Regions from separate parts of the Mesorhizobium dulcispinae genome, predicted to be linked through region 1. Evidence: predicted binding sites of a transcription regulator. Region 1 holds the regulator's gene; the other holds the start of a gene.

The links. Region 1 encodes PhoB, which activates phosphate uptake and scavenging genes when phosphate is short. Its sites were predicted from a motif close to TGTCATNNANCTGTCAT; they were not measured.
Region 2: a site for PhoB is predicted at 4,116-4,132, ahead of RFN30_RS28255 (acid phosphatase). Genes of this name have one in related genera too.

Annotation. Positions count from the first base shown of each region.
Region 1 is NZ_JAVIIY010000003.1:546,081-553,464, forward strand. Features, by position in the region: gene xylF (D-xylose ABC transporter substrate-binding protein) at 1-167, opposite strand, end outside; gene RFN30_RS10580 (ROK family transcriptional regulator) at 524-1,768, shown strand; gene phoB (phosphate regulon transcriptional regulator PhoB) at 2,052-2,741, opposite strand; gene phoU (phosphate signaling complex protein PhoU) at 2,761-3,465, opposite strand; gene pstB (phosphate ABC transporter ATP-binding protein PstB) at 3,486-4,289, opposite strand; gene pstA (phosphate ABC transporter permease PstA) at 4,286-5,137, opposite strand; gene pstC (phosphate ABC transporter permease subunit PstC) at 5,141-6,127, opposite strand; gene pstS (phosphate ABC transporter substrate-binding protein PstS) at 6,194-7,252, opposite strand.
Region 2 is NZ_JAVIIY010000020.1:22,269-29,652, reverse strand. Features, by position in the region: gene RFN30_RS28285 (ABC transporter ATP-binding protein) at 1-284, shown strand, start outside; gene RFN30_RS28280 (DUF6665 family protein) at 294-605, shown strand; gene RFN30_RS28275 (cupin domain-containing protein) at 621-965, opposite strand; gene petA (ubiquinol-cytochrome c reductase iron-sulfur subunit) at 1,279-1,839, shown strand; gene RFN30_RS28265 (cytochrome b) at 1,856-3,160, shown strand; gene RFN30_RS28260 (cytochrome c1) at 3,180-4,037, shown strand; gene RFN30_RS28255 (acid phosphatase) at 4,176-4,871, shown strand; gene RFN30_RS28250 (adenine phosphoribosyltransferase) at 5,076-5,621, shown strand; gene RFN30_RS28245 (MaoC family dehydratase) at 5,789-6,259, opposite strand; gene RFN30_RS28240 (MaoC family dehydratase) at 6,256-6,717, opposite strand; gene corA (magnesium/cobalt transporter CorA) at 6,907-7,384, opposite strand, start outside.

The DNA of each region.
Region 1 (7,384 bases):
CCGGCAGCTTCGATGGCTTTCTTCATCGCCGCTTCGTCGGTCTTCCAGCGCTCTTCCTGGAAATTCGACCACGAAACGCCGATCACCTTGTCCTTCGCCTCTGCGACCGACGCCAGCGTCAACGACATAGCGACACCCGCCAGCATGGCGGCTGCGAATCTCTTCATGATTTCCTCCCTGCGCCGTTGCGGCGCGACCCAGACTGGCCCGAAGGCCGGCACAGAGGCTTTTTTTCGAGCCTCGAAAAAATACTGATCGAACGCCGAAGCGCTGTCAACTGCGATTCTGATGGTTTTGAGGTGTCTCGAACTTTTTTTCGAGTCCCGCAATAAATAATGACAGTCCCGGCCGCTTCTGCCACTATCCCGCAACAGCCTGGAGGAAGCGAAGAACCGCTTTCCGCTGAGTGGAATGAAACAAATCCAGGGCGGTTCGGTGGCTGTGTCCGCAACCGAACCGATCTGGCGCGTCGCCGACGGCCCATGCATTATCAAGAGGCCGCGCTGACCGGGAGGGAGAGAAGATGTCGGTCGGAATCCGCCACGACGACCTGCGCCGGCGCAATCGCGCCATGGTGCTCTCGGCCGTGCGCCGGGCCGGCCAGCCGTCGCGCACGGAGATCGCCGCGACCACCGGGCTCAGCCACTCGACCATTTCGGCGATCTCCTCGGACCTGATCCAGGAAGGCATCCTGGCCGAGAGCAAGCCGAGCGAGACCGCATCGCTGAAGCGCGGCCGACCGCAGGTCGGCCTCGCCCTCAACCCGGAGGCGGCGGCGGTGGTGACGGTGGTGCTGTCGCTCAATTTCCTCTCCGTCGCCGTCATCGACTATGCCGGCCAGGTCATCGCCGAGGAACAGCGGCGTCTCGATACGCTGACCATGCCGCGCGACGAGCTGATCGGCGAGTGCACAGCGATCGTCCGGCGCCGGCTGGAGGATCCGGACCTCGATGTCCGCAGCGTCGCCCGCATCGCCATGGGCATCCAGGGCATCACAGATTCCCATGCTCGCGCCATGCTGTGGTCGCCGATCACGCCGCTGACCGACATTCCCTTCGCCGACATACTGGAAAGAGAATTCGGCATTCCGGCCACCATGGAGAACGACTGCAACATGATGGCCGTAGCGCTGCAATGGCGCGACCCCGATCGCTATCGCGACAATTTCATCGCCATCCTGCTCTCGCACGGCATCGGCATGGGGCTGGTGCTGAAGGGCGAGCTGTTCACCGGCACGCATTCTTCCGGCGGCGAGTTCGGCCACATGATCCACCGTCCGGGCGGCGCACTCTGCCGCTGCGGGCGCCGCGGCTGCGTCGAGGCCTATGCCGGCAACTACGCTATCTGGCGCAGCGCCATGAAGATGAGCGAGGACGCCGAGCCGGTCGATGTCGGCGACGCCGACATGCGCGCGCTTGCCGCCAAGGCACGCGAGAAGGATGGCCCGGAGCGCGAGGCCTATCGCCGGGCGGGCGAGGCGCTGGGCTTCGGCCTCGGCAGCCTGTTCGCGCTGATCGACCCTGCGCCGGTCGCCATGGTCGGCGTCAGCGCCGCCGCCTTCGACCTGATCGAGCCATCGCTGCGCGAGGCGATCGCCCAGACCGCCGGCGGCCAGCACTCGCAGTCGATCTCCTTCGACACCGAGCCGAACGAATTGCCGCTGATCCGAGAAGGCTGCGCCATGCGCGCGCTGACCTTCGTCGATCAGGAGATCTTCGCGCCGGGCGTACAGGCGCGGGCGGGCGCTGCTGGAAAGAACGTAGCCTGATCTGGCGTTCGCTATCGTTTGGAGTGGCCCAAACTCCCATCGCTTCGTCATCCTAGGGCGAAGCAAGGAGCGAAGCGACGCGGCGAAGACCCTAGGATCCATGCCGTTACATACGAGCGTTGCGGCGGTGCAGAACGACCTCTGTCTTGCGCCGCCTTTACTCTTCGCGCGAGGTCACGGCATGGATCCCAGGGTCTCCGCGACGGAGCTTCGCTCCTGCTTCGCCCTGGGATGATGACGTTGAGGATGCCTCGGCCAATCCCGACGGTTGCGATGCGAGGACCTAGTCTTCCCTGATCGCGTACCCTGCCCCGCGGATGGTGCGGATCACATCGGGCATGCGGCCGTTGTTGACCGCCTTGCGCAGGCGCCCGACATGCACGTCCACGGTGCGCTCGTCGATATAGATCGTCTCGCCCCAGACATTGTCGAGCAGTTGGCTGCGCGAGAACACCCGGCCGGGATGCCGCATCATGAATTCGAGCAGCCGGAATTCGGTCGGCCCGAGCCTGATCTCGCTCTTCTTGCGGTAAACGCGGTGCGATTCGCGGTCGAGCACGATGTCGCCGACCTTGAGCACGCTGGACAGCACCTCCGGCTTGGCGCGGCGCAGCAGCGCCTTGACCCGGGCCATGAATTCCGGCGTCGAGAACGGCTTGACCAGGTAATCGTCGGCGCCCGTCGAGAGGCCGCGCACCCTGTCGCTTTCCTCGCCGCGCGCCGTTAGCATGATGATCGGCAGCCGTTCGGTCTCGGGCCGCATCCTCAGCCGGCGGCAAAGCTCGATGCCGGAAACCGCCGGCACCATCCAGTCGAGCACCAGAAGGTCGGGCACGTTCTCTTGCAGGCGGATTTCAGCCTCGTCGCCGCGGGTCACCACTTCTACCTGGTAGCCCTCGGATTCGAGATTGTAGCGGAGCAGCACCCCCAGCGGCTCCTCGTCCTCCACCACCATGATGCGTGGGGCGATCATATAGCAGGTACCTTCGCTGTCAGGCCGCCGGCGCCGACATCGCCGTCTCGTCCTGTTTCGGACGGTTCGCGGGCAATTGCGTGCCGGTCAGCACATAATAGGCGTTCTCGGCGATATTGGTCACGTGGTCGCCGATGCGCTCCAGATTCTTGGCGCAGAACAGGAGATGGGTGCAGGCCGTGATGTTGCGCGGATCCTCCATCATGTAGGTCAGGAGCTCGCGGAAGACGGAGGTGTATTTGACGTCGATGCGCTCGTCGTCGTTCCGGAGCTTGGCGAGCGCCGTGGCGTCGCCCGCCGTGTATTCCTCGATCACGCCCTGGACCTGGATCAGCACCAGTTGCGCCATGGAGTCGATGGAGTGCGACAGGTCGCGTGGCGCGGCGCTGACGCCGACGGAACCGACGCGCTTGGCGATGTTCTTGGCGAGGTCGCCGATGCGCTCGAGGTCGCCGGCCATGCGGATGGCGCCGACCACGCTGCGCAGGTCGTCGGCCATCGGCTGGCGTTTGGCGATCAGCGTGATGGCGCGATCGTCGAGCTCGCGCTGCCGCGCGTCCATGATGGCGTCGTCGGAAACCACGCGCTGCGCCAGCGCGTTGTCGGAGTTCAGCAGGGCCTTGGTCGATGCGCCGACCATCGAGCCGGCGAGATCGCCCATGTCACGGATGAGCTGGCTGATCTGCCTCAGATCCTCGTCGAAGGAAGCGACCGTATGCGCCATGGTTATGTCCTCGTATGAACTCAGCCGAAGCGGCCGGTGATGTAGTCCTGCGTGCGCTTCTCGCGGGGCGAGGTGAAGATCTTCTCGGTCCGGTCGAACTCGACCAGCTCGCCGAGATACATGAACGCCGTCTGCCGCGACACGCGCGCCGCCTGCTGCATGTTGTGGGTGACGATCACGATCGTGTAGTCGGCCTGCAATTCGTCGATCAGCTCCTCGATCTTGGCGGTCGACAGCGGATCGAGTGCCGATGCCGGCTCGTCGAGCAGGATGACCTCCGGCTTCACCGCCACCGTGCGGGCGATGCAGAGCCGCTGCTGCTGGCCGCCCGAAAGGCTCTGGCCGCTGGCGTTGAGCTTGTCCTTGACCTCGCTCCAAAGTGCGGCGCGCTTCAGTGCCGACTCGACCCGGTTGTCCATTTCGGCCTTGCTGATCTTCTCATACAGCCTGACGCCGAAGGCGATGTTCTCGTAGATCGACATCGGGAACGGCGTCGGCTTCTGGAACACCATGCCGATCTTCGTCCTGAGCAGGTTGAGGTCCTGCGAACGGTCGAGGATGTTCTTGCCGTCGAGCAGTACCTGACCCTCGGCGCTCTGCTTCGGGTAGAGCTCGTAGATGCGGTTCAGCACGCGCAGCAGCGTCGATTTCCCGCAGCCCGACGGTCCGATGAAAGCGGTGACGCTGCGCTCCGGCAGCGACAGGTTGATGTCCTTCAGCGCCTTCGACTGGCCATAGTAGAAGTTGAGGTTCTTGACCTCGATCTTGGCCTTCTCGACGGCCGTCTCGGCTACGTTAAGGTCGGTGGACAACATAGGTTTCATCTGTCCTCTCTGCGTCCGGTAAGGCTGCGGGCGAAAATGCTCAGCCCGAGAACCGTAAAGGTGATTATGAGTGCGCCCGTCCAGGCCAGTTGCTGCCATTCCTCGTAGGGACTTAGGGCGAACTGGAAGATGGTCACCGGCAGGCTGGCCATCGGCGCGTTGAGATTGCTCGACCAGAACTGATTGTTGAGCGCGGTGAAGAGCAGCGGCGCCGTTTCGCCCGAAATGCGGGCGATCGCCAGCAATATGCCGGTGACGATGCCGGAGAGTGCGGCGCGATAGGCGACGGAGCGGATCACCACCCAGCGCGGCGCGCCGATCGCGGTGCCGGCTTCGCGCAGTGCATTGGGCACTAGGTTCAGCATGTCCTCGGTGGTGCGCACCACGACCGGGATCACCAGGATCGACAGCGCGACCGCGCCGGCAATCGCCGAGAAATGCCCCATCGGCCGCACCAACAGCTCATAGACGAACAGGCCGACGATGATCGAGGGCGCCGACAACAGGATGTCGTTGATGAAGCGCACCACCGTGGTGAGACGCGAGAAGCGCCCGTACTCGGCCATATAGGTTCCGGCGAGCACGCCTATCGGCGTGCCGACGACGATGCCGATGATGGTCATCACGATGCTGCCGTAGATGGCGTTGAGCAGGCCGCCGGCGTCGCCGGGCGGCGGCGTCATCTCGGTAAAGACCGCCAGCGAAACGCCGGACAGGCCCTTGTAGATCAGCGCGCCGAGGATCAGCGCCAGCCAGGCAAGGCCGATGCCCGCCGCGATGACGCACAGCGCCATCATCACGGCATTCTTGCGCTTGCGGCGCTGGTGGAGCGACATAGCTACCGACATCGGTCATGCTCCCGTGCGGCTATCGATGCGCAACAGCATGTAGCGCGCGATGGCGAGGATGATGAAGGTGATGATGAACAGGATCAGGCCGAGCGCCACCAGCGAGGACGTATAGAGCTCGCCGTCGGCCTCGGTGAATTCGTTGGCGATGGTCGCCGAGATCGTCGTGCCCGGCGCAAACAGCGAGGCGCTGATGCGGTGCGCGTTGCCGATGACGAAGGTGACGGCCATAGTCTCGCCGAGCGCGCGGCCGAGACCGAGCATGACGCCGCCCATGATGCCGACGCGGGTGTAGGGGATGGTCACGCGCCGCGTCACTTCCCAGGTCGTGCAGCCGATGCCGTAGGCCGATTCCTTCAGCACCGCTGGCACCGTATCGAACACGTCCTTGGTGATCGAGGTGATGAACGGCAGCACCATGATGGCAAGGATGAGCGACGACGTCAGCAGGCCGATGCCGTAGGGCGGACCGGCAAACAGGCTGGAAAGGCCGGGTATGCCGTGGAAAAGGTTGATGATGAAGGGCTGCACCGTCGTCTGCAGGAAGGGCGCGAAGACGAACAGGCCCCAGATGCCGTAGATGATCGAAGGAATGCCGGCGAGCAGCTCGACCGCGATGCCGATCGGGCGTCGGAGCGGGCGCGGGCAGAGCTCGGTGAGGAAGACGGCGATGCCGATGCCGATCGGCACGGCAATGAGAATGGCGATGGCCGACGTGACGATGGTGCCGTAGATGGGCGCCAGGGCGCCGAAATTCTCGGTGACCGGGTTCCAGGATTCGGTGGTCAGGAAGGAGAAGCCGAACTTCGACAGCGCTTCCCATGAGCCGGCGATCAGCGAGATCGCCACACCGCCGAGCAGGACCAGCACGAGGATGGCGGAAGCGCGTGTGGCCGCCCGGAAGACCGTGTCGGTGAAGGCGAAGCGGCGCACCGTCGCTTCTCTGGTCCGCACGGCGGACGAAGTCACGGCTTCGGAAACGGCACTCATCGAGCCCTCTCGCATTTCGAAAGAAAGACAGGAGGGCGCCGCAGCGCCCTCCTCATTCCGGAAGAATTACATGCCGGAGTAGATCGGCTTGCCGTCCTTGTCGAGAATGTCCTTGCCCCACATTTCCTCGACGCTCTTCACGACCTTGTCGGGCATCGGAACGTAGTCGAGCTCAGCGGCCATCTTGTCGCCCTTTGCATAGGACCAGGCGAAGAACTTGAGCGCCTCGGCCGTGGCCGCAGCGTCGTCTGGCTTGTTGTAGACGAGAATCCACGTGGCGGAAGTCATCGGCCAGGACGCGGCACCTGCCTGGTTGGCCAGGATGACGCCGTAGCCCGGCTGCGAGCTCCAGTCGGCATTGGCCGCGGCAGCCGAGAACGCCTTGGCGGTCGGCTCGACCTTCTTGCCGTCCTTGTTCACCATGTCGGCATAGGTGAGCTTGTTCTGCTTGGCATAGGCGTATTCGACATAGCCGATCGCGCCGCCGGTCTGCGAGACGTTGTTGGCGACGCCTTCATTGCCCTTGGCGCCGATGCCCACCGGCCACTCGAGCGCCTTGTCGACGCCGACCTTCGACTTCCAGTCGGCGTTGACGTCGGCCAGATAGTAGCTGAAGTTGAACGTGGTGCCGGAGCCGTCCGAGCGATGGACGACCGCGATCGCCTGGTCGGGCAGCTTGACCTTGGGGTTGAGCTTCTTGATCGCCTCATCGTTCCAGTTGGTGATCTTGCCGAGGAAGATGTCGGCCAGCGTCGGGCCGTCGAGCACCAATTCGCCCGGCTTGATGCCTTCGAGGTTGACGACCGGAACGATGCCGCCCATCACCATCGGGAACTGCGCGAGGCCGCTTGACTTGAGATCGTCGCCCGTGAGCGGCGCATCGGAAGCGCCGAAGGTCACGGTCTTGGCCTTGATCTGCTTGATGCCGCCGCCGGAACCGATCGACTGATAGTTGAGGCCGATGCCGGTCTCCTTTTTGTAGGCGTCGGCCCATTTGGCGTAGATCGGATAGGGGAATGTGGCGCCGGCACCCGAGATATCCGCAGCCCAAGCGGCGGACAGGGTGAGCGTGGACGCCGTAGCCATTGCAATCGCAACGGCCGCTGAGCGGATGAAATGTCTCATGTGGCCTGCTCCTGTTCGGAATATGGTCTCTTGGCACCGCCTTTTGCCGGCGCCCAGTGTGGGCAATAGCCCTCGATTATTACAGTCGCATGACAGTTTCGTGTCAGCCCGGTAACGCCCGAACAGGGATGT
Region 2 (7,384 bases), on a different contig from region 1:
ACGAGGCGACCTCGGCGCTCGATTCCGATATCGAGGCGGCCATCCAGGAAAACCTGGTAAGGCTGATGGAGGACAAGACCGTCATCGCCATCGCCCACCGGCTCTCGACCATCGCCGCGCTCGACCGGCTGGTCGTGCTCGACGGCGGCCGCATCGTCGAAGAGGGCACGCATGACGAGTTGGTGGCGCTCGACGGCCTCTACGCGCGGCTCTGGAAACGGCAGTCCGGCGGCTTCCTGTTCAATGAGGAAAGCGTGCTGGAAGAGACGCGCCCGGCGGAGTAGAACCCAGCCATGTCGGTCAGAATGCCCAGCAACTTCGGACGGTCCGGCGCACAGGAGAGCGCGCTCGACCTGCTCGGCCACGAGATCCTTGCCGAAAAGGCGGCGGCGCTCGGCCGCGCCGGCCAGCGCGTCGAGGAGACACTGGCGAAGCTGCGCGAAAGCGGCGAGGGCGGAGATCGCAACCGGCTGCTCAAGGAGGCTGCGGCGGCCGTGCACGCCTATTTCATCCAGCGCGAGCTCTGCGGCCTGCGCAAGCACGACGCCGTGATCCGCGAATACGATATCCCGAGGGCAGTGCTGGTCAGGCTGGGCGCGAGTTAGATCGCCTGACGCAATTTACTCCAGCCATTCGGTGATGAAGCTGCCGTTCTCGTGGATGTCGATGGTCTCGAGCGGACCGGGGCCGAGATTGGTGAATTTGTGCGGTGTGTCGGGCGGCACGATCAGGATCTGGCCGGCCGAGGCCTTGATCTCTTGGTCGCCTACCGTGAACAGGCCGGAGCCGGAACGGATGATGAAGATCTCCGCGTAAGGGTGCTTGTGCAGGCGCGGGCCGCCGCCGATGCCGGGCAAATAGTTGAAGATCAGGCAGCTTCTGGAACCCCACGCGCCACACTGCAGCTCGCCTTGCCAGCGGTCGGGGGCTTCCGCCCATTTGTCGCGGTCGATGACATGCGCCATGGGTGCAGAATAGACCGGGCCAACGACCGCTGTCGAGGCGAGCAAGCACTCGTTTTCGCTCCCGATTTTCCCGCTTTTTCATGGCCTTCGCCGGCCTGTCGCCGGGGCATCGGCGCAGGCCGCGCCATGCAGCCGCGACAATGTGCCCTTGTGCCTTCACCCGTCTGGACAAAAACGGGCTTCACGCATAAACCGAACTCCAAATGCCGGAGGAATTCGCTAGCCTGTTCGCCATGCGCTGTCGGGCCGGCGCGATTGAGCGGGGACAAGGCTCGGCCGCCGGCACGGAAAGAGGCGAAAGGATCAGGCACCCGTGAGCGCAACCGACATCCACGATCCCAACCGTCGCGATTTTCTCTACATCGCCACCGGCATGGCCGGCGTGGTCGGAGCAGGGGCCGTCGCCTGGCCGTTCATCGACCAGATGCGCCCGGACGCTTCGACGCTGGCGCTGGCCTCGGTCGAAGTCGACGTCTCCTCGCTGCAGCCCGGCAGCTCGCTGATCGTCAAGTGGCGCGGCAAGCCGGTCGTGGTGCGCAACCGCACCGAGAAGGAAATGAAGGACGGCGAGGCGGTCAGCCTCAACGACCTCAAGGACCCGATCGCCCGCAACGCGAACATTGCCTCCGACGCGCCGGCGACCGACGCCAACCGCACCACCCCCGGCAAGGAATCCTGGATGGTGATGGTGCAGGTGTGCACCCATCTCGGCTGCATCCCGCTCGGCCAGGAAGGCGATTTCGGCGGCTGGTTCTGCCCGTGCCACGGCTCGCAGTACGACACCGCCGGCCGCATCCGCAAAGGCCCGGCGCCCGAGAACATGGCGATCCCGGTCTACCAGTTCATTTCCGACACCAAGATCCGTATCGGCTGAGGCAGGGGATATTTCGATGAGCGAGGGACATTCCACCTACACGCCGAAGACCGGCATCGGACGCTGGTTCGACGCCCGCATGCCGCTGCCGCGGCTGGTCTATGACAGCTTCGTCGCCTATCCGGTGCCGCGCAACCTCAACTACATGTGGACGTTCGGCGGCATCCTGTCGATCATGCTGGCCTCGCAGATCCTGACCGGCATCGTGCTGGCCATGCACTACACGTCCGACACCAATCTCGCCTTCGATTCGGTCGAGAAGATTATGCGCGACGTGAATTCGGGATGGCTGTTGCGCTATCTCCATTCCAACGGTGCCTCGTTCTTCTTCGTCGCCGTCTACATCCACATCTTCCGCGGGCTCTTCTACGGCTCCTACAAGGCGCCGCGCGAACTGCTCTGGATCCTCGGCTGCATCATCTACCTGCTGATGATGGCCACCGGCTTCATGGGCTATGTGCTGCCCTGGGGACAGATGAGCTTCTGGGGCGCCACCGTCATCACCGGCTTCTTCAGCGCCATCCCGCTGGTCGGCAACTGGATCCAGGAGCTGCTGCTCGGCGGCTTTGCCGTCGACAATCCGACGCTGAACCGCTTCTTCGCGCTGCATTACCTGCTGCCGTTCATGATCGCCGGCGTCGTCGTGCTGCACATCTGGGCGCTGCATGTCGTCGGCCAGTCGAACCCGACCGGCATCGAGGTCAAGTCGAAGACCGACACCGTCGCCTTCACGCCCTATGCGACCATCAAGGACGCGTTCGGCATGATCGTGTTCCTGGTCTTCTTCGCCTATTTCGTCTTCTACCTGCCGAACTATCTCGGCCACCCGGACAACTACACGGTCGCCAACCCGCTGAAGACGCCGGCCCACATCGTTCCAGAATGGTACTTCCTGCCGTTCTACGCGATCCTGCGCGCCATCACCTTCAACATCGGGCCGATCAACTCCAAGCTCGGCGGCGTGCTGTGCATGTTCGGCGCCATCGCCATGCTGTTCCTGGTGCCGTGGCTCGACACCTCCAAGGTGCGCTCGGCGGTCTACCGGCCCTGGTACAAGCTGTTCTTCTGGCTGTTCGTGGCCGACGCCGTCCTGCTGGGATGGCTGGGCTCGCAGCCGGCGGAGGGCAGCTACGTGTTCATGGCGCAGATGGCGACGCTGTTCTACTTCGCCTTCTTCCTGGTCGTCATGCCGGTGCTCGGCCTGATCGAGACGCCGCGGCGGCTGCCGAACTCGATCACCGAGGCGGTGCTGGAAAAGAAGAACAAGGGGGCCGGTGGACATCCGGCAGGCGCGGTGAGCGCGCCGGAAACCAAGGGCTGAGAATCTGAGGGGATTTGGCATGAAGAAGATTCTCACCTCGCTGGCGCTGCTCGGCCTGGTGGTCGCGGGCACCGCCGCCATCGCCGCCGAAGAGGAACACAACGCGGCAGCCCCGACGCATTTCCCGATCAACGAACCGAAGGAAATGAGCTGGAGCTTCGCCGGCCCGTTCGGCACTTACGACAAGGCCCAGCTGCAGCGCGGCCTCAAGGTCTACAAGGAAGTCTGCTCGGCCTGCCACTCGATGAACCTGGTGGCGTTCCGCACGCTCGAAGGCCTCGGCTACTCCGAAGCGCAGATCAAGACTTTAGCCGCCGAATACACCATCCATGACGGCCCGAACGATGCCGGCGACATGTTCGATCGCCCGGGCAAGCCGTCGGACCACTTCCCGGCGCCGTTCCCGAACGAGCAGGCCGCCGCGGCTGCCAATGGCGGCGCCGCGCCGCCCGACATGTCGCTGCTCGCCAAGGCGCGCGGCGTCGAGCGCGGCTTCCCGCGCTTCGTCTTCGACATCTTCACCCAGTATGCGCAGGGCGGCCCGGACTATATCCACTCGCTGCTCACCGGCTACGACCAGACGCCGCCGGCCGGCATGGTGATCCCGGAAGGCACGCACTACAATCCGTACTTCCTGTCCGGCGTGTCGCTGAAGATGCCGAAGCCGCTTTCGGATGGCCAGGTGACCTATGACGACGGCTCGCCGCAGACGGTCGACCAGTATGCGCGCGACGTGTCGGCCTTCCTGATGTGGGCCGCTGAGCCGCATCTCGAGGACCGCAAGAAGACCGGCTTCCGCGTCATGGTGTTTCTGCTGCTGTTCGGCGCGCTCGTCTACATGACCAAGCGCAAGGTGTGGGCCGACGTGGCCCATTGAGCCACGCACCGATCATCAAGGTTCGAAGGGCGCCGCAAGGCGCCCTTTTGCATTTCGAGGCCGCTCTTGGTCCGGCCGTGTCACATGGCCGTCATCGCGCGCAGCGATCCTGTCTTGCCACCTTAGAGGATCGCACCCATGAAAAGATTCGCGCCGCTTGCAGCCGTGGTGCTGCTTCTTGTCGCCAGCCCGGCAGTCCGCGCCGAGGACGCCCAGCCCTTTGTCACCAACAAGGACATCGACCTGACGATGATCCTGCCGCCGCCACCGGCGAACGATTCGGCCGAGACTAAGGCCGAACTGGGTGAAGTCCTGAAAGTGCAGGTGACGCGCACGCCCGAGATGGAAGCGCGCGCCAAAGCCGATGCCGAGGAAGACGTCTGGCGCTTTGCCGACGTCATGGGACCGAAGTTCACCAGGGAGACGCTGCCGAAGTTCAGCGCCTTCTTCGAACGCGTGGCGGCGACCGAAGGCGCGGTCGTCGATCCGGCCAAGGACGTCTGGAAGCGTCCGCGCCCGCACCAGCTCAGCGATCTGGTCAAGCCCGTGGTGAAGCTGTCGAATTCCGGTTCCTGGCCGTCGGGCCATGCCACGGTCGGAACCATGATGGGCATCATCCTGTCCGACATGGTGCCGGAAAAGCGCGCGGAGATCATGGCGCGCGCCGCCGAATATGCCCATAACCGCGTCGTCGGCGGCATCCACTATCCGTCGGATGTCGAGATGGGCAAGATTTCCGGCAGCGTGATTGCCGCCGTTCTGCTCAGCCGCCCCGATTTCAAGGCCGAGTTCGAAGTGGCGCGCTCGGAGCTGCGTTCCGACCTCGGCATGTGATCCGCTCGGCGCTCACCTTCTTGCAAGGGCGCCATCGGGCGCCCTTTTCGATTGCGGCACAGCATGGGCAAGGCAGGCGATGCCAATCCTTTGCCGGATGCGCTTGTCTCCCGGGCTCCATCGCGGTAGCCGTTGTTGGTTGCGTTGCGCCGGGCGCGTCGACGCCGTTCATACCCGACAGCCGGACACGCGGAGCCTCGCCTCATGAAACCCTCGCTCGAAGACACGCTGCTTGCCGCGATCCGCACCATTCCCGACTATCCGAGGCCCGGCATCCTGTTCCGCGACATCACCACGCTGCTGGGTGACGCGCGCGCCTTCCGCCGCGCTATCGACGAGCTGGTGCATCCTTACGCCGGGCTGAAGATCGACAAGATCGCCGGCATCGAGGCGCGCGGCTTCATCCTTGGCGGCGCCGTGGCGCACCAGCTTTCGGCCGGCTTCGTGCCGATCCGCAAGAAGGGCAAGCTGCCCTACGAGACGGTGCGCGTAGCCTACAGTCTCGAATACGGGCTGGACGAGATGGAGATGCACAAGGACGGCGTCTCGCCCGGCGAGAAGGTGATCCTGGTCGACGACCTCATCGCCACCGGCGGCACGGCGGAAGCGGCGGTGAAGCTGGTCAGGCAGATCGGCGCCGACATTGTCGCCGCCTGCTTCGTCATCGACCTGCCGGATCTCGGTGGGCGCCAGAAGCTGGAAGCGCTCGGCGTGCCGGTCAGGACGCTGATCGGGTTCCAGGGGCATTAGCTCTTCTCCCTCGCCCCGTTTACGGGGAGAGGGAAGCGGAGCGAGCAACGCGAGCGGAGCAGGGTGAGGGGTGAGCGCTCCGGTCGAGTGTGAGACACCATCGTTGGCGCCGCCCCTCATCCGCCCTCCGGGCACCTTCTCCCCGTGAACGGGGAGAAGGATCTACGCTACTCCACCTTCACCAGCACGGCGCTGTCGAACTCGATGACCTTGTCGCCGGTTGAGTCAAAACCTTCCGAGCGCAGCGTGAGCAGGCTCCAGCCCGGGCGCCCGGTAAGCGGGCGATGGGCAAGCGCGGTGCGGGTGAAGGTCACGGTCTCGCCGGCATAGACCGGCTTCAGCCATTTGAGGTTGCGGAAGCCCGGCGAGGGGCCGAATTCGGGCTGCGGGCCGGGACCGGTCCAGCGCACGCCTTCGGTCTCCATGCGCTTTTCGAGGTTGTATTTCATCCAGGTGGCGGCTGTGTGCCAGCCGGAGGCGCAGAGACCGCCAAGCACGCTCTTCTTCGCTGCCTCCTCGTCGACATGGAAGACCTGCGGATCGTATTTGCGCGCGAACGTCTTGATCTCGTCCGCTTCGAACTTGTGCGAGCCCAGCGTGACGGTCTCGCCGATGAGGAAATACTCGTCCAGGGTCACGTGACGGCCTCTCGGGTCAAGAACATGCCGGTGTTCTCAAGCTCGAAGACGCATTCGCCGCGCTGATTGAACAACTCGCTGCGCATGCTGACGAGGCCGAGCTGAGGCCGCGATGTGGACTGGCGCTTGGAAAGCACGGTGACCTTGCCGGTGAGCCGGTCGCCGGCCAGAACCGGCTTCTTCCATTTCACATGCTCGATGCCGGGCGAGCCTTGCGAGGTCGAATCGAGCAGGAAGGCGTCGCACAGCATGCGCATGAACATCGCGCAGGTGTGCCAGCCCGAAGCCGAAAGACCGCCCAGGATGCTGGCCTTGCCGGCCTCCTCGTCGAGATGCATCGGCTGGGCATCGAACTCGCTGGCGAATTCGATGATCTCGGCGGCGCTTACGTCTTTACCGCCGAGGTCGAGCGACGCGCCCTCGACGAAATCCTCAAAAGCCCAGGTCTTTCCGGTCATGTCGGCAATCCGGTTGACGAACGTGATCCCCAAGTCGGGCATCCCGGATGACGGCCCGAGCCAATTTGGTCAAGTCCTTTCTGGTGAGCCAGCCAATGGGCGCGAATGCAGAGAGGCGGAACCGCTCGGTTTCTTTGTGTCGCGCAATTCCGGACGGAAAACCGCTGCGCACTTTTCCTGGAATTGCTTTTAGAGCCAGCCGCGGCGGCGGAAATACCAGAAGGGCAGGATCGCCGAGACCACCATCAGACCGATGGCGAAGGGATAGCCGAACTCCCATTTGAGCTCGGGGATGATGTCGAAGTTCATGCCGTAGATCGAGGCGACCAGCGTCGGCGGCAGGAAGATGACGGCGGCGACCGAGAAGATCTTGATGATGGCGTTCTGCTCGATCGAGATCATGCCGAGCGTGGCGTCGAGCAGGAAGGAGATCTTCTGCGACAGGAAGGTGGCGTGGTCGGCAAGCGACAGCACGTCGCGCGACAGCGTCTTGATGCGGGCCCGCACATCCTTGCTCATCTTGGTCTGGGCCGCGACATGGGCGAGAAAGCCGGCAAGGCGCTGCAGCGAGATCAGGCTGTCGCGGACGGAGGAAGCGAGATCCTCCTTGCGGCCGATGCCCTTGAGCAGCTCCTGGAAATCGCGGTTGCGCTTCGAGGCCTTGGTC